4 regions of the Streptomyces sp. NPDC018947 genome follow, and region 1 is predicted to be linked to each of the others. Evidence: riboswitches for the same ligand, from Rfam matches in the RefSeq annotation. Region 1 holds a riboswitch; each other region holds the start of a gene.

Evidence for each region. Region 1 has a riboswitch for cyclic di-AMP ahead of ACH499_RS17560 (C40 family peptidase). Riboswitches for the same ligand answer to the same signal wherever they lie in the genome.
Region 2: another riboswitch for cyclic di-AMP. It lies ahead of ACH499_RS21410 (transglycosylase SLT domain-containing protein); the one in region 1 lies ahead of ACH499_RS17560 (C40 family peptidase).
Region 3: another riboswitch for cyclic di-AMP. It lies ahead of ACH499_RS12395 (M23 family metallopeptidase); the one in region 1 lies ahead of ACH499_RS17560 (C40 family peptidase).
Region 4: another riboswitch for cyclic di-AMP. It lies ahead of ACH499_RS30840 (transglycosylase family protein); the one in region 1 lies ahead of ACH499_RS17560 (C40 family peptidase).

What each region holds. Positions count from the first base shown of each region.
Region 1 covers NZ_JBIRZD010000008.1:216,563-220,764, forward strand. The annotation lists gene ACH499_RS17545 (alpha/beta hydrolase) at 1-747, opposite strand, end outside; partial or broken gene ACH499_RS17550 (urease accessory protein UreD) at 881-1,274, opposite strand; partial or broken gene ACH499_RS17555 (urease accessory protein UreG) at 1,304-1,451, opposite strand; cyclic di-AMP (ydaO/yuaA leader) riboswitch at 1,830-2,041, shown strand; gene ACH499_RS17560 (C40 family peptidase) at 2,045-2,518, shown strand; gene ACH499_RS17565 (DUF6328 family protein) at 2,641-3,285, shown strand; gene ACH499_RS17570 (ATP-binding protein) at 3,276-3,782, opposite strand; gene ACH499_RS17575 (helix-turn-helix transcriptional regulator) at 3,996-4,202, shown strand, end outside.
Region 2 covers NZ_JBIRZD010000011.1:81,810-86,011, forward strand. The annotation lists gene ACH499_RS21400 (GNAT family N-acetyltransferase) at 1-419, opposite strand, end outside; gene ACH499_RS21405 (HAD family hydrolase) at 633-1,442, shown strand; gene ACH499_RS21410 (transglycosylase SLT domain-containing protein) at 1,491-1,982, opposite strand; cyclic di-AMP (ydaO/yuaA leader) riboswitch at 1,986-2,159, opposite strand; gene ACH499_RS21415 (polyprenyl synthetase family protein) at 2,966-3,976, shown strand.
Region 3 covers NZ_JBIRZD010000005.1:109,050-113,251, reverse strand. The annotation lists gene ACH499_RS12405 (GNAT family N-acetyltransferase) at 1-243, opposite strand, end outside; gene ACH499_RS12400 (HPr family phosphocarrier protein) at 421-702, shown strand; gene ACH499_RS12395 (M23 family metallopeptidase) at 855-1,619, opposite strand; cyclic di-AMP (ydaO/yuaA leader) riboswitch at 1,632-1,795, opposite strand; gene ACH499_RS12390 (M16 family metallopeptidase) at 1,987-3,375, opposite strand; gene ACH499_RS12385 (M16 family metallopeptidase) at 3,372-4,202, opposite strand, start outside.
Region 4 covers NZ_JBIRZD010000020.1:90,381-94,582, forward strand. The annotation lists gene eno (phosphopyruvate hydratase) at 1-606, opposite strand, end outside; gene ACH499_RS30840 (transglycosylase family protein) at 876-1,598, opposite strand; cyclic di-AMP (ydaO/yuaA leader) riboswitch at 1,602-1,768, opposite strand; gene ACH499_RS30845 (transglycosylase family protein) at 1,945-2,973, opposite strand; gene ACH499_RS30850 (cytochrome P450) at 3,117-4,202, opposite strand, start outside.

The DNA of each region.
Region 1 (4,202 bases):
GCCGTAGGAGACGCCGAGGTAGTTGAGCTTCGCCTCGCCGAGGGCGGCGCGGATGACGTCCAGGTCCCGGGCGGTGTTCGGCGTGGTCATGTGCGGGAGCATCTCGCCGCTGCGCTCGAAGCAGCCCTCGGCGTACTCGCGGGCCAGCTTGCGCTGGGCGAGCTTGTCGGCCTCGGAGCGGGGCACCGGGTCCATCTTGGGCGCCTTGACGAACTCCTGCGGGTCGACGCAGGAGATGGGCGCGGACCTGCCGACGCCGCGCGGGTCGAAGCCCACGAAGTCATAGGCCTTGGCCGTGTTGGCCCACACCGCGTTCTTGTTGGTGACGCGGGCCGGGAAGCGCAGGCCGGAGCCGCCGGGGCCGCCCGGGTTGTAGATGAGGGCGCCCTGGCGCTCGGACTTCGAGCCGGTGTTGCCGATGCGGTCGACGGCGAGCCTGATCTGCTTGCCGTACGGCTTGGCGTAGTCGAGCGGCACGGTGACGTAGCCGCACTGGATGGGCTTGGGCAGGTTCCAGTCGGCGGGGCAGTCCTGCCAGTCGACGCCGGCCTTCGCCGCACGGTCGGCGGCGATGGCGGCACCGCGGGCCTCGCGGTCCTGGCCCTGCCCCTGCCCGTGGGCCCGGCCGACGGCCGGACTGGCGCCGGCCGCGGGTGCCGTGACGGTGCCGGCGATCAGCGTGGCGGTGACGAGTGCTCCGGCCGTGCCGAACGCGGCGGCTCTCCGGTGCAGCCTTGTCTTCCTCAAGTGGCCCTCCCCCTACAGGATGTGCGACGAGTACGGGGATCCTCGCGGCTGTGCGTTCCCCGGGAACAGGGGAGGCGCCACTTCTTTGCCAATCCGATAAACGGAGACTCGTGTCCGCCCGTCGGCGGGCTCGGTCCATCGAGGCCAGCGCCCCGTCCGGCAGCCGTCGCAGCCGCCGCGCGTCCGGGGCCACGGCCGTGTCCAGCGCAGCCGGCCCCGCGAGCGGCATGGCGGCCGCTCCCCGACCGGTCGGGCGGGCGGCCGGCGGACCGGTCGCGAACCGCGGTCGTTCGACGGCGACTTGGCCGACGGCGGACCGGCCGGCCGGTCCGGCGGGGCCGTCAGCCGCCCGGGGACGGCGGGCCCGCAGGCCGGTTCCGGTCGAGGACCAGCCAGCCGTGGATCCGTACGGAGAGACGGCTGGTGAGCCGCCCCGGTTCCTCCCCGGCCCGGCCGAGCACCTGCTCCTCGCGCAGCACGAGCCCGGCCGTGGGCGCGAGTTCGGCGAAGGTGGCCACCCGGAGGTCGCCGCGGTTCAGCGGAGATCAACCGCCCTCGACTGCGGGGCGACGGGTGGTTCGCCGCGCTGCGCCTCGGCGTCGGCGGCCATCCGGGCGAGGCCGGAGCCGACGCGGGGCGAGGTCGGTCTTGTCGACGATGAACAGGTCGGCGGTGGAGAGGCCGGGGCCGCCCTTGCGGGGGACCGGCGGCAGACCGTTCGCATGCCCGCGACGCGTTCCGACGTCTTCGCGCGCTGCCGCACACCTTCTTCCCGTTCCCCGGACGTTCTCGACCCAAGGCCGGAAACGGGCCATTCGGCCTACCCCCTTTCGGCGTAGGAACACCTCGAATTTCCCGCTCGCCGAGCTTGCGCACTCCGCGCCTCGGCTGGCGGAATTACTCATTCCGCCGCTGGTCCGGGCGTCGGCGCCGCGCGGGGCGGAGAGCCGGCCGGGCAGGTGTCCACCCGAACGGCCGAGCGGTGAGTAACAACACAAGTGCCCCGTTCCGTTGGGATTTTCCGACTTCCATGAGCCAAGATCCGTTACTGACGACAAGCCCCCGCCGCAGCGGCGGGGCGGTCCGGGCGGACGCCGAGTCCTGCCGCCGCCCGGACGACCGGTCGACAGGAGTGGATCGGCAGGAGTGGAGGACCCGAGCACGACGGGTCGCCGGAACGGTCACGCCACGGCCGGGCCGAGCAGCCCTTGGGGTGAAGCCGCACACGCGGCCGGGCAACTTCGCCAGCCCGAATCCGACAGGTCATCCTTCACAGGCGGCTGACGAAGGGTTGCGCATGACTGCGCTCAATCGTGTCCCGTCGCTCATGGCCCGTGCCGGTACCGCCTCGGCCCTCACCATCGCCGCGGTGGGTGGCTCGCTCGTGGTTCCCGGTGCCGCCGGCGAGGCCGCCGCGGCCACCCATGCGACGAAGGCCCTCAAGATCGCGGCCTCCAAGAAGGGCTCCCCCTACGCCTGGGGCGCCACCGGGCCGAACCGGTTCGACTGCTCCGGGCTGACCCTCTACTCGTTCAAGAAGGCCGGCAAGAAACTGCCGCGCACCGCCGCGCAGCAGTACAACAAGACCCGGCACATCTCCGCCAAGAGCCGCAAGGCCGGAGACCTCGTGTTCTTCCACTCGGGCAGCAGCGTGTACCACGTGGGCATCTACGCCGGAAAGGGCAAGATCTGGCACGCCCCGAAGACCGGGGACGTGGTACGGCTCCAGAAGATCTGGACCAAGAGCGTCTGGTACGGCCGGGTGAAGTGACCCTCCCGGGGAGTCGGCGGCACCCTGACGCGCCGTCACCTCCCCGGGCGTCCGGCAGCAGGGCGTGAGGCGGATGCGTGCGCACAGGAGTGGCGCGGCGCTCGGCGGTTACCCGTGAGGGCATGGCCGAGCACCGTCGCTGCACCGCACGCAACGAGACCCCGCTGGAGCGCGCCGACCGCAACTTCGTCGAGCTGCTCCAGGAGCTGCGCGTCACCCAGACCGGGGTGCAGATCCTCTTCGCCTTCCTGCTGTCCCTGGCGTTCACCTCGCGCTTCCCCGAGCTGGACACGGTCCAGCGCGCCGTCTACGTGACCACGCTGCTGCTCGCGGTGCTCGCCGCGGCGCTGTTCACGGCCCCGGCCGCGCTGCACCGCTCGCTCTTCCAGCGGGGCGCCAAGCCGCGCATCGTGCGGGTGTCGTCGCGGCTCGCCACGGTGGGCCTCGGCGTGCTGGTGCTCGCGTTCACCGGTGCGGTGATGCTCGTCGTCGACGTGACCACCGGCCGGGCCGGCGGACTCGCCGCGGGCGGGGCGACCCTGGCGGTCTGCCTGGGCCTGTGGGGGCTGCTCCCCCATCTGGTCCGGCGGACCCATCTGAGCGGCCGAGGCCGCGCCGGGGAACGGCGCCCGGACGCGTCGGACTCCGCCGCCTCGGCCCGGCGCGGCGCGCCCCGCCGTGCGCCGGTCCCGGCACGCCGTACGCCGGCCGCCTCCCGGCGCGCACCGGCCGCCGCGCGCCGGATGCCGCCGGCGCCTCACCGCTGAGGGTTCTTTCCCCCAGCGGGCTCGCTCCGGGGCCGGCCCACGGCTGTGACAGCGGGCTCCGCCGTCACCGGACCGTCCGGCGCCGTCCAGGGCAGTTCGATGGAGACGGTCTTGCCGCCCTCGCGAGTGGGCCGCACCCGCAGCCTGCCGCCGAACTCCGCCGTCAGCCAGCGGATGATCACCATGCCCCGGCCGTTGTCCTGCTGCACCGCGGCGGGCAGGCGCTTGGGGAAGCGCGGGTGGCTGTCGGTGACGCCGACGCGCAGCCGCTCGTCCCGTTCGAGGACGAGGTCCACCGTGAAGGTGGGTGACTGGCCGAAGGTGTGCTGGACCGCGTTGGTGGCCAGCTCCGAGACGATGAGCCGGACGGTCTCGGCCATCTCCGCGTCCGCGGGCAGGCCCCACTCCGCCAGCGTGGCCATGGCGTAGGTGCGGGCGGCGGCCACCGAGGCGGGATCGCTCGGCAGAGTGACGGATGCTTCCAGGTGGTCTGCCATGGCGACGTCGTCCCTTTCCCACGGGACCGCAGGCCGACACGGAGCGGATGGTTCGAGTACGGTCCCGGACTGGTGCTTCACCGCCAGACTGCCATCACGACCCGCTGAAGGGCGGCGATCCACCGGGATATGCATATATCTGTCGCTCGAAGCGGTGAACTCTGCGACGGCAGACCGTTTTTGGGCGGCTCATAAGGAGTAAAGGAGTGGCCCATGCAGCACGGTCCCGTGGTGCGCCGCCGGAAACTGGGTGCGGAGCTGCGCGCCCTGCGCACGGCGGCGGGGATCACCAGCGGCGAGGCGGCCCGGCTGGTGGGCTGGCACCAGTCGAAGGTCAGCCGGATCGAGACCGGGACGAGCGGGGCGAAACCGGCCGATGTGCGCCTGCTGCTGGACGCCTACGGCGTGGACGATCCGCAG
Region 2 (4,202 bases), on a different contig from region 1:
TCCACGTCGATGACGTAGGCGGTGTGCTCCTCGGCGGCCCAGGGCAGGAACAGGCCCTGCTCGGCCTCCAGGTTGTCGAAGGCGAGGCTCGACAGGGAGCAGGCCCGCAGCAGCCGGCGGGTGTCCGGCACCAGCCCCGGCCGCAGCACCGCTCCCTGGCAGTCCGAGACGCCGAGCCCGATCGCGCGGCCCGCCCCCAGGGGCCCGCGCTCGTACGGGAGGAAACCGGCCGCCTCACCGGCGTCGTACAGGACGGCCACCCGCGCCCGCGGCCGTACCCGGCCCACGGCGAGGGTGAACTCCGGTTCCATGAACGGGTTGCGCGGCGACGCCGACCCGGCCCGCAGGGCGCGCCAGTGTTCCCGTTCCCCCTCGCCCAGTTCCTCCGGCCTCAGCACGCGTACACGTCCGGCGCTCAACCCGACCCCCCGATCAAGTCCCCCTGGTCAACAGGAAGGTACCCCCGGGGTCAGTCCGCGGGGTAGAAGGCAGACCATGTTGTTGCCAACTGGTGCACAGGCCTTTAACCGCCTTTAGACGGTGTTGCGTCAGGATTCGGACACCTGCGAACGTCCTCGTGCGCAACCGGTCGTGGGGGAGTCCGACAGGTGCGGTGTCCGTATTCTCTGATCATGGACCGCACCGCATATTCACTCGTCGCCACCGACCTCGACGGAACGCTGCTGCGAGGCGACGACACCGTCTCCGACCGGTCGCTGGCCGCGCTCGCGCGGGTGACCCGGGCCGGGGCGCGGCACCTGGTGGTGACGGGGCGGCCGGCACCGAGGGTGCGGACGCTGCTGGAGGACCTCGGCTGCACCGGGCTCGCGGTGTGCGGCCAGGGCGCGCAGGTCTACGACGCCGGCGCGGACCGGATGCTGTGGTCGGTCACCCTGGACCGGGAACTGGCCGAGACGGCGCTCGGCAAGATCGAGGCCGAGGTGGGCCAGGTGTACGCCGCGGTCGACCAGGACGGCGTCGACGGGCTGACGCTCATCGAGCCGGGCTATCTGATGCCCCATCCGACCCTGCCCGCCGTCCGCGTCGAGCGGCGCGACGAGCTGTGGGCCGAGCCGGTCAGCAAGGTGCTGCTGCGTCACCCCGGCCTGTCCGACGACGAGCTGGCGGCGACGGCGCGCGCGGTGGTCGGTTCCCTCGCCACGGTCACGATGTCGGGGCCGGGCACGGTGGAGCTCCAGCCGTGCGGCGTCACCAAGGCGACGGGGCTGGCGCTCGCCGCCGAGCACCTGGGCCTGACCCGGCGGCGGACGATCGCCTTCGGCGACATGCCCAACGACATCCCGATGTTCCACTGGGCGGCGCACGGGGTCGCCATGGCGGACGCCCACCCCGAACTCAAGGCGGTGGCGGACGAGGTCACCCTCACGAACGAGGACGACGGCGTGGCCGTCGTCCTCGAACGCGTCTTCGGAGCCGGTTAGGACCCGCCCGGTGGGGGCCGGTCACGGCTCACTTCCTGGTGGTACGGCTCAGTACGCGCCGAAGACGTTGTCGATGGAGCCGTAGCGGTCGGCCGCGTAGTTGCAGGCGGCGGTGATGTTGGCGACCGGGTCGTACGGGTCCCAGGAGGTGCCGGCCACGTGGTAGGCCCGGAAGGTCGGGTCGATCACCTGGAGCAGGCCCTTGGACGGGGTGCCGTTGATGGCGTTGATGTCCCAGTTGTTGATGGCGAGCGGGTTGCCGGACGACTCGCGCATGATGTTGCGGTGGATGCCGTCGTACGTCCCGGGGATCCCGTGCTGCGCCATGACGTCGAGCGACTCGCGGATCCAGCCGTCGAGGTTGTCCGGGTACGTCGTCGCCGCCGTGGTGGCGGTGGTCGCGGCGGCCGGGGTGGCGGCGGACGCGGTGGCGGCGCCGACGAGCGGCATGGCGAGCACGGCCGCGCCGGTGCCGGCGAGGGCCAGCTTGCGGGCGAGGCGAGCGGTCCGGGTGTGACGGTTCTGACCGTTGGCAGGCATGTGTGTGTCCCTCTCCTACGCCTGCGAGGTGAGCTGTCGGGTTCGGGCGGGGAGGTGCCCGGCCGCGCCCCGAAGGGCACGGCTTCACCCCGAGCCGCTCCGGTGGTGACCGGTGCGGCGACTTACCTGGGTCCCCCGCTCCTGCCCGCGAGTGTGTCGAGTGGATGACTGAAATGTCGGTGTGTCGTGGCGGTGGCAGGATTCGGCGTCCGCCCGACAGGCCGGGAACGTATGCGAGAGCACATGTCCGGAACAAGTGCAGGAATCACCCGACGGGCGAGTTGACCTTGGTCTGGGGGATTTGGGGTGCTTGATCCTTTGCGGCCGCAAGGGCCAACTGGCCTACGGAGCAAAGGGCCGGCGGCACTTCGGTGGTGGCCGCGTGTGACTGCTGTGGCGTGAGGCAACTCACTGGCCTCAACAAGCTCGGCAAATCGGGCATTCGGGCCAACTGGTGGCCAACCGGCCCTCGGTGAGGACGGCTTCGGCGCCGGGGGTCGTCCGGGCGGTTCCGGCGCGCTCGAGCCGCTCGGCCGGGCCGCCCTTCCCGCGGGTGGTCCGTCCCCGGTGGGGCGCCCGGCGCCGGCGGCTCCGCGGGCGGCTCGCGCCGGTGTTCCGTCGCGCTTCGCGGGCACCAGTGCGCAGGGGAGGGGAAGGGGTGTGGACCGTGCGGGCGAGAGGGCGGGGCGCGGGTGCCGGACGGGTGGCGCTCCCGGGGTGCGCTCCGTCGGGAGGGGTGGTGGGATCTTCGGTGGCGGCTCCCGGCGCGCCGTGTCCTGAATGCGTCCCTGACGATGTCGGTCGATATCTGCTCATATCACCTGATCAAAAACATACCGTGCATGATCCGATACCGACCGGCCTGTAACGGTGGGCGCTAGCGGTGATCGAAACGTGACCGGATACGCTGACTTGAGTGGTGGCAGCGACCTATCGACAAGCCAGGTAATCGCCAGTAGACACCAGCAGACAGGAGACCCCTCGTGACCGTCGTCGGGCCGTTCGGGCTGAGCGTGCGGGACCAGGCTCTGGAAGCCGATGTCCAGACCGGATTGGCGGCCGTCGAGGAAGGGTTGCTTGAGGCAACTAAAAGCGAGGTGCCGTTCATCACGGAGGCCGCCCAGCACCTGGTGCGGGCCGGAGGCAAGCGATTCCGGCCGCTGCTGGTGATGCTGGCGTCCCGGTTCGGTGACCCCTACGCCCCCGGCATCGTGCCCTCGGCCGTCGTCGTGGAGCTGACCCACCTCGCCACGCTCTACCACGACGACGTCATGGACGAGGCCACCGTGCGCCGCGGCGTCCCCAGCGCGAACACCCGCTGGGGCAACTCGGTCGCGGTCCTCACCGGCGACTTCCTGTTCGCCCGCGCCTCCCAGATCCTCGCCGACCTCGGGCCCGAGGCGGTCCGCGTGCAGGCCCTCGCGTTCGAGCGGCTGGTCACCGGCCAGATCCTGGAGACGGCGGGGCCGCAGGACGGGCGGGATCCGGTCGACCACTACCTGGACGTGCTCGGCGGCAAGACGGGCTCCCTGGTCGCCGTCTCCTGCCGCTTCGGCGCGATGATGTCCGGCGCCGACGAGACCGTCGTCGACGTGCTGACCCAGTACGGCGAGCGCCTCGGCGTCGCCTTCCAGCTCGCGGACGACGTCCTGGACATCGCCTCCGACTCCCACGAGTCCGGCAAGACGCCCGGCACCGACCTGCGCGAGGGCATCCCGACCCTTCCCGTGCTGCGGCTGCGCGAGCGGGCGGCCCGGCTGGGGCTCGCCGAGGACATCGCGCTGTGCGAGCTGCTGGACTCCGACCTGAGCGACGACGCCCGGCACGCCGAGGCGCTGCGCCTGCTGCGCGCCCACCCCGCGCTCGAACAGGCGCGGCGCGACACCGTCCGGTACGCGAACGAGGCCCGGGCCGCGCTGGCCCCGCTGCGGGAGTGCGACGCGAAGTCCGCGCTCGTGGAGCTGTGCGACGCCGTGGTCCACCGGGCCGGCTGACGCCTCGGGCGGCCCGCCCGCCCCGGTCGCCCGCACCCCCCTTTCCGTCCGCCGCCACCCCCGGACGGGTCCCCACCCCCTACGGGCCGGGGGAGTCGCCGCCCCTCCGTCTCATCCCGCAGGAGTACGCGGAGTTGAGTCCGGGGTCTGACGCCTGGTCGCGGCCGGTTTGGTCAGATGGAGTCACGGAAAACCACCACTCCTCACCGATTCGGGTGAGAATGGC
Region 3 (4,202 bases), on a different contig from region 1:
GAGCCCCACCCGGTCCACGAAGTCGTGGTGCGTGAAGCGGTGGACGTCCTTGGCGGACAGGCGCGGGTACGGCGCGAAGAAACGGTAGTACTTCGACTCGTCGGACACCTGCTCGTAGAAACTGACCAGGCGCTCGGCGTCGTCCACGGTGATGGGGCGCACGCGTGCGGTGCCGCCGTCGCGCAGCACCACGTCGGCCTCCCAGTGGGCGGGGTACTCGTGCCGGTCCGACGAGGTCTGCATGGGCCCCAGAGTACGGCTCGCGTACGACAACGGCGCGGGGCAGTCTGTGGAGAAACGGAGGGCCGGGCGGGGGCCGCGGCCGGACAGCCGGCCCGCGCGTCGCACGGCCGTCCGGCCATGGGTCATGATGTGGGAAACTGGTCTAGACAACCCGGTACACCTGAAGGGCAGCAACACATGGCTGAGCGCCGCGTCAACGTCGGCTGGGCCGAGGGTCTCCACGCCCGCCCCGCCTCCATCTTCGTCCGGGCCGCCACGGCCACCGGCGTCCCGGTGACGATCGCCAAGGCCGACGGCGACCCCGTCAACGCGGCCTCGATGCTGGCCGTCCTCGGCCTCGGCGCCCAGGGCGGCGAGGAGATCGTCCTCGCCTCCGACGCCGAGGGCGCGGACGCGGCCCTGGACCGTCTGGCCAGGCTGGTCGCCGAGGGGCTCGAGGAGCTTCCCGAGACCGTCTGAAGCGATCACGCGCCGAAAGGCCCGCCCGGACCACCGGGCGGGCCTTTCGTGCGTCCTTCCGCGGGCGGGCGCCGTGCGGTCGCCCCCGGGGCCGAGAACCGCGAGGCCCCGGCTCGGTGAGCCGGGGCCTCGGACATCCGTACCGTCCGTCGTCAGATGTTCACGCCGTGGGAGCGGAGGTAGGCGACGGGGTCCATGTCCGAGCCGTACTCCGGGCTCGTACGGGCCTCGAAGTGCAGGTGGGCGCCGGTGACGTTGCCGGTGTCGCCGGAGATGCCGATCTGCTGGCCGGCGACGACCGACTGGCCGACCGAGACGCCGATCGACGACAGGTGGCCGTACTGCGTGTACGTGCCGTCGTGCATCCTGATGACGACCTGGTTGCCGTACGCGCCGCCCCAGCCGGCCTCGACGACGGTGCCGACGCCGACCGCGTGCACCGTGGTGCCGGTGGCGGCGTGGAAGTCGACGCCGGTGTGGCTGCCGGAGGACCACAGCGAGCTGCCGGCCTGGTAGGACGTGGAGACGTAGGAGCCGGTGATCGGCGAGACGTAGGTGTTGAGGCGCTTGCGCTCCTCCTCGCGCGCGGCGCGCTCCTTGGCCTCGCGGGCCTCCTTGGCGGCCTCGGCGGCCCGCTCACGCGCGGCTTCCATCGCCGCCTCGCGGGCGGCGGCGTGCTGCGCGGCCTCCTGCTGGGCGGTGGCCTGGGCGTCGATCTCGGCGGCCACGGAGTCGCCGATGGTGACGACGGGGGTGAGACCGGTCTGCTCGGCCTCGGCCTCGGCGGCGAGGGCCGGGGCCGCGAGAGTGCCGACGACGCCGGTGGTGGCGAGGGCCGCGACGCCCGCCGCGTGGGCGGTGGTGCGCTGCATGCGGCTGGGACGGCGGTGCTTCCCGGAGGCGCGCGTGAACGCCATGTAGAGGCTGGTCCTTTCCTTCCCTCTCGCCTACCGGGTTAGCTGACGGGTTCGGAGCAGGAAGGTCTCCTACGGACCCCCTCGCTGCACGCGCGGGCGTCCGATTCACCCCAGGGACGTGATGGGTCCCCGGCTCCCCTGGCTCGCGCCGTACGGGGACTCGGCGATGACTGTCCGGTGCCGCGGGTGCGGCGCACTGCCTGACGGACAGCCGGGACGACGCTAGACGCGGCCGACTTCGATCCTCAAACGCAACAGGGTTTTTGTAGCGCACGCCACAGGACGGACAGGCAGCCTCTCCCTCAATTGGGACAAAAAACGGCCCTGGTGACGCTCGGGTCACCAGGGCCGCCGCACGCGTGCGCCGCTACTCGGCGGCGACGACGGTGACTTCGCCGATGCCGAGGGCCTCGACGGGCTCCCTGATCTGCGCCGCGTCGCCGACGAGGATCGTCACCAGCCGGTCCACCGGGAAGGCGTTCACGACCGCCGCCGTGGCCTCCACGGTGCCCGTGGCGGCGAGTTGGCGGTACAGCGTCGCCTGGTAGTCGTCGGGCAGGTACTGCTCGACCTGGTCGGCCAGCGTGCCGGCGACGGCCGCCGCGGTCTCGTACTTGAGCGGCGCGACGCCCACCAGGTTCTGCACGGCGACGTCGCGCTCGGCGTCGGTGAGCCCGCCCTCGGCGAGGGTGCGCAGCACCGTCCACAGGTCCTGGAGCGCCGGGCCGGTGTTGGGCGTGTCGACGGAGCCGCTGATGGCGAGCATCGAGGCACCCGTGCCGTCGGGCGCGGACCGCAGCACCTGCCCGAACGCCCGCACGCCGTAGGTGTAGCCCTTCTCCTCGCGCAGGACGCGGTCCAGGCGCGAGGTGAGGGTGCCGCCCAGGCAGTACGTGCCGAGGACCTGCGCGGGCCACACGCGGTCGTGGCGGTCGGCTCCGGTGCGGCCGATCAGGAGCTGCGTCTGGACGGCGCCGGGGCGGTCCACGATGACGACCCGTCCGGTGTCGTCGGCGTTCACCGGCGGCACGGGGCGCGGCTCGGCGGGGGCACCGGTCCAGGCGCCGAGGGTCTCGCCGAGCAGCGCGTCGAGGTCGACGCCGGTGAGGTCGCCGACGACCACGGCGGTGGCCGTGGCCGGGCGGACGTGCTTCTCGTAGAAGGCCCGGACGGCGGCCGCGTCGATCGCCGCCACCGTCTCCTCGGTGCCCTGGCGCGGGCGCGACATGCGCGAGTCGGCCGGGAACAGCTCCTTGGAGAGCTCCTTGGCGGCGCGGCGCGAGGGGTTGGCCAGCTCGTGCGGGATCTCGTCGAGCCGGTTGCGCACCAGCCGTTCGACCTCGCTGTCGTCGAACGCGGGCGCCCGCAGCGCGTCGGCGATCAGGCCGAGCGCCTTGGCGAGGCGGGAGACCGGCACCTCCAGGCTCAGCCGCACACCGGGGTGGTCGGCGTGCGCGTCGAGGGTGGCACCGCAGCGCTCCAGCTCGGCGGCGAACTCCTCGGCGGAGTGCTTGTCGGTGCCCTCGGAGAAGGCGCGCGCCATGATCGTGGCGACACCGTCGAGGCCGGCGGGCTCGGCGTCCAGCGGGGCGTCCAGCGACACCTCGACGGCGACGACCTGCTGGCCGGGGCGGTGGCACCGCAGCACGGTCAGGCCGTTGTCGAGGCTGCCGCGCTCGGGCGCCGGGAACGCCCAGGGCTTGGGCTCGCCGGCCTGCGGCTGCGGGTGGAATTCCATCGTGGCGAGCTCGGTCACTTGGCCGCCTCCTCGTTCTCGTCGGTGGCGTCGTTCTCGTCGGCGGAGGCGGTCGGCTCGTAGACGAGCACCCCGCGGTTCTCGGGACGCAGGCGGGCCGCGGCGATCTCGCGGACCTCCTCGGCGGTGACGTCCAGGACCCGCTGCACGGCGGTGAGGGCGAGCTGCGGGTCACCGAACAGGACGGCGTACCGGCACAGTTCGTCGGCGCGGCCGGCGACCGTGCCGAGCCGGTCCAGCCACTCGCGCTCGAGCTGGGCCTGGGCGCGTTCCATCTCCTCGGCGGTGGGGCCCTCCTCGGCGAACCGGGCCAGCTCCTCGTCGATGGCGGCCTCGATGACCGGCACCTCCACGTCGCCGGACGTCTTCACGTCCAGCCAGCCCAGGGAGGGCGCCCCGGCGAGCCGCAGCAGGCCGAATCCGGCCGCGACGGCCGTGCGGTCGCGGCGCACCAGCCGGTTGTAGAGGCGGGACGACTCGCCGCCGCCCAGCACGGTCACCGCGAGGTCGGCCGCGTCGCACGCGCGCGTGCCGTCCTCCGGCAGCCGGTAGGCCGCCATCAGGGCGCGCGCCGGGACGTCCTCCTCGACGACCTCGCGCAGCTCCCGGCCGATCACGTCGGGCAGGGAGCCGTCCCGGGGCGCGGGCTTGCCGTCGTGCCCGGGGATGGAGCCGAAGTACTTCTCGATCCAGGCGAGCGTCCGCTCGGGGTCGATGTCGCCGACCACCGACAGCACCGCGTTGTTCGGCGCGTAGTAGGTGCGGAAGAACGCGCGCGCGTCCTCCAGCGTCGCCGCGTCCAGGTCGGCCATCGAACCGATCGGCGT
Region 4 (4,202 bases), on a different contig from region 1:
GAGGCCGGTGGCCAGGCCCTTGCCCTTCAGCACCTTCTTGAGGGTGTGGTAGACCTCGGTGCCCCAGCGCAGCGCCTCCGAGAAGGACTCCGCGCCGATCGGGGCGATCATGAACTCCTGGATGTCCACGTTGGAGTCGGCGTGCGAGCCGCCGTTCAGGATGTTCATCATCGGCACCGGCAGCAGGTGCGCGTTCGGGCCGCCCAGGTAGCGGAAGAGCGGCAGGTCGCTGGCCTCGGAGGCGGCGTGGGCGACGGCGAGCGAGACGCCGAGGATGGCGTTGGCGCCGAGCGAGCCCTTGTTGTCGGTGGCGTCCAGGTCGAACATGGCCTGGTCGATCAGGCGCTGCTCGGTGGCGTCGTAGCCGACCAGCTCGGGGCCGATCTGCTCGATGACGGCGAGGACGGCCTTCTCGACGCCCTTGCCCTGGTAGCGGTTGGGGTCGCCGTCGCGGAGCTCGATGGCCTCGAAGGCACCGGTGGAGGCACCGGAGGGAACGGCGGCACGCCCCGTGCTGCCGTCGTCGAGGCCGACCTCGACCTCGACCGTGGGGTTGCCTCGGGAGTCCAGGATTTCCCGGGCTACGACGACGTCGATGGACGGCACGAGCATCTCCTTCTTCAATGTGACGCTTCGGTGTGACGCGGGCCCGCAGGGTCCGCGGCGGCTCTGCGGGACGAGCCTAACCGGCTCCGGGCGATCGGCCAGCCGGTCGCCCACCCGGTGGACAGAACCGAGAGTAAATTGTTTCCGAACGGAACAAAGACGGTTCGGGGAAACCGGGGGTACGCGCCCGCGGCGCCGGGCGCGAAAAAACCCGCCCCGGTGCGTACGGGGGAACACGCACCGGGGCGGGAGCAGGGGCGGGCCGCCGCTTACTTGAGGTGGAGCTGCTGGCCCGGGTAGATCAGGTCGGCGTCGTCGACGATGTCGTCGTTCAGGTCGAACAGCTTCGCCCAGCCGCCCTTGACGTGGTGCTCGGCGGCGATCGAGCTGAGCGTGTCGCCCTTGACGACCTTGTACTCGCCGTCGCCCTTCTCGACCTTCTTGCCGGTCGGGGTGGTGACGGTCTTCTTCTCGGCCTTCTTCTCCACCTTCTGCTCGGCGGCCGGACGCTCGGAGGAGCGCGACGCCTTCTGCTCGGTGGAGCGCTCGGCGGTGGAGCCGCCACTCTGGCTCTGCGAGGAGCCGCTGTCCGTGCTCGCGGCGGAGCCGCCGGTGTACGCGGCGCTCGACAGGCCGGTGCCGCAGACCGGCCAGGCACCCTTGCCCTGACCCGCGAGGACCTTCTCGGCGATCTCGATCTGCTGCGACTTGGTGGCCTGGTCGGCGGTGGCGGCGTACTGCGTACCGCCGTAGGCGGCCCAGGTGGAGGCGGAGAACTGCAGACCGCCGTAGTAGCCGTTGCCGGTGTTGATCGACCAGTTGCCGCCGGACTCGCACTGGGCGACGGCGTCCCACTCGGACGCGGTGGCGGCGGAGGCGTTGCCGGCCGCCATCAGCGGGGCGGCGACGGCGGCGCCGGCCACGCCGGCGACGGCGATGGCGCGAGCGGCCTTGGACGGACGACGGTGCTTGCCCTTGCTGGAAAACAGCATGGTTGATCCCCTCACCGACGCCTGCGAGGTGAGCTGTCGGGTTCGGGCCGGTTGAGTTGCCCGGCCGGGTCCCTCACGGGACTCGGCTTCACCCCTAGCCGCTCCGATTCGCTTGCCCGGTGCGGCACTTACCTTGGGTCCCCCGCTCCTGCCTGCGGCGCTTGACGCGACGACTGTTCCCGGGCTGCCGCTGGCAGGATTCGGCGTTGCGGCGGCCGGGGCCCGCGGTGGCGAGCGGTCATGACCGTAGACACGGGTTCGGCCGTTTTTCAAAGACGATCACGGCTTCTGAGACCTATCTCTCACGTGATCCAAAACGGACATACAGGCTGAACCGTGACGCGAACTAGCCCTGGTTTTCGCCCGTTTCGCCCCCGACCGTGAGCGTCTGACCGGGCAGGATGTGGTCCGGGTCGGCTCCGACGACGTCCTTGTTGCCGTCGTAGAGCGCGCGCCATCCGCCGGTGACGTCAAGGGAGTCGGCGATGCCCCAGAGACTGTCCCCGGAACGGACCGTGTACGAGGCGTCCGTGAGGCCGCGTGCGCTGTCGTCGCCACGCGAGGCGTGCCGGCCCCAGGACTCGGCGGTGCGGCCGTCCGCGGGACTCTCCTCCGCGCTGCCGCCCCGGTGCCGGCCGGTCGCGGTCTCCTCGGTGCCGGTGCTCCCCGAAACGGAGCCGTTCTGCCCCGACTTGTCCGACTCCTCGCCCGCCGGGGCGGTCGCGCCGGCGCCGCCGGAGCCCCGCGTGGCGTCCGCGGCCGGGGCGTCCGGCGTGGCGGAGGTGCCCGATTCGGGAGTTTCCTCACTCTTGCCCGACGAAGCGTCAGGCGTCTCCGTGGCGGAGGGCGACGGCGACCGGGAGGCGGAGGGCGCGGGGGACGCTTCGGTGTCGGACCCGGCGGAACCGGCCGTGACGGACGGCTCGGCCGCGCCCGTGGTCCCCTCCTGTGCCGACGCGCCGTCATCCGGGGCCCCGCTGTCCCCCGTCGCGGTGCCGGAGCCGTTGCCCAGGCCCGCGAGCAGGCCGCAGGTGGGCCAGGCGACGATGCCCTGGTCCGCGAGCACCTTCTCGGCGACCGATATCTGCTGCGAACGGCTGGCCTGGTCGGCGCTGGACGCGAGGTCCAGACCGCCGTAGCGCTCCCACAGGTCCTGGGAGAGCTGGAGGCCGCCGTAGTAGCCGTTGCCGCTGTTCTGGCTCCAGGCACCGCCCGTCTCGCACTCGGCGACCCGGTCCCAGCCCGCACCGTCGGCCGCGTGCGCACCCGTGGCCCCCAGCAGAGGGATCGCGATGGCGGAGCCCGTCACTCCGGCGGCGACGACCAGAGCGGGGGCCTGGCGGGGGCGACGGTGACGACCGTTCCCGGAGAGCATGCGGCGACCTTTCCCGAGACAGCGATGACGGCGTGGCGGATGACGCTCGGCGCCACGCTGATCCGTGAAGGTATAGGCAGATGATCGCTTGTCACAAGTTCATGCCGCGCAGATCACGTGAAGATCACAGAGGTGAGCGCGTGTCACCTTTGCGGTGGCGACGGGGTCTTGTCCGGCGCCGAGGGGGCCTCGTCCGGCACCGGCGGGGCCGGGGTGAACGACACCGGCAGGGTGCGCAGCCCGCGCATGATGAGCCCGCCGCGCCAGCGCAGCTCGGCCGGATCCGCGGCCAGCTGCAGGTCCGGCAGACGGGTGAGGAGCGTGGCGAGCGCCGTCTGCCCCTCCAGCCGGGCGAGCGGGGCGCCGAGGCAGTAGTGGATGCCGTGGCCGTACCCCAGGTGCTGGTTGTCCCGGCGCGAGAGGTCCAGGGTGTCCGGGTCCGCGAAGCGCTCCGGGTCCCGGTCGGCCGCGGCCAGGACGACGAGCACGGGGTCTCCGGGGGCGATGTCCTGCCCGGCGAGGGTGAGCGCCTCGGTGGCGAAACGCCAGGTGGCCAGCTCCACCGGGCCGTCGTAGCGCAGGAGTTCCTCGACGCCCGTCTCCAGCAGCCCGCGCTCGCCCGCGGCCAGGGACGTCTGCAGCCTGGTGCGCTGCCCGGGGTGGGTGAGCAGGGCGTAGGTGCCGTTGCCGATGAGGTTGACCGTGGTCTCGAACCCCGCGAAGAGCAGGATGAAGGCCATCGCCGCGGCCTCGTTCTCGGTGAGGTGCTCCCCGTGGTCGGAGGCGCGGATGAGACCGGAGATCAGGTCCTCGCCGGGACCGGGCTCGGGCGGCAGCGCGGCGCGCTTGCGGTGGATCAGCTCGGCGAGGTAGCCCCGCATCTTCTTCACCGACCGCGCGACACCGCCCCGGGGCCCGCCGCCGTGACGGATCATCATGCCCGCCCAGTCGCGGAAGTCGTCCTGGTCCTCTTGGGGGACGCCGAGCAGGTCGCAGATGGCGTAGATGGGCAGCGGGAACGCGAACTCGTGGATGAGGTCGGCCGAGCCGGTGGCGGCGAACCGGTCGATCAGGCCGTCGGCCAGCTCCTGCACCCGGGGCGCGAACTCGGCGACGCGGCGCGGTGTGAACGCCTTGCTGACCAGCCGACGCAGCCTGGTGTGGTCCGGCGGGTCGATGTTGAGCAGATGCGTCATCAGCTCGGCCTTGCGCTCCCCCGGGATGCCGGT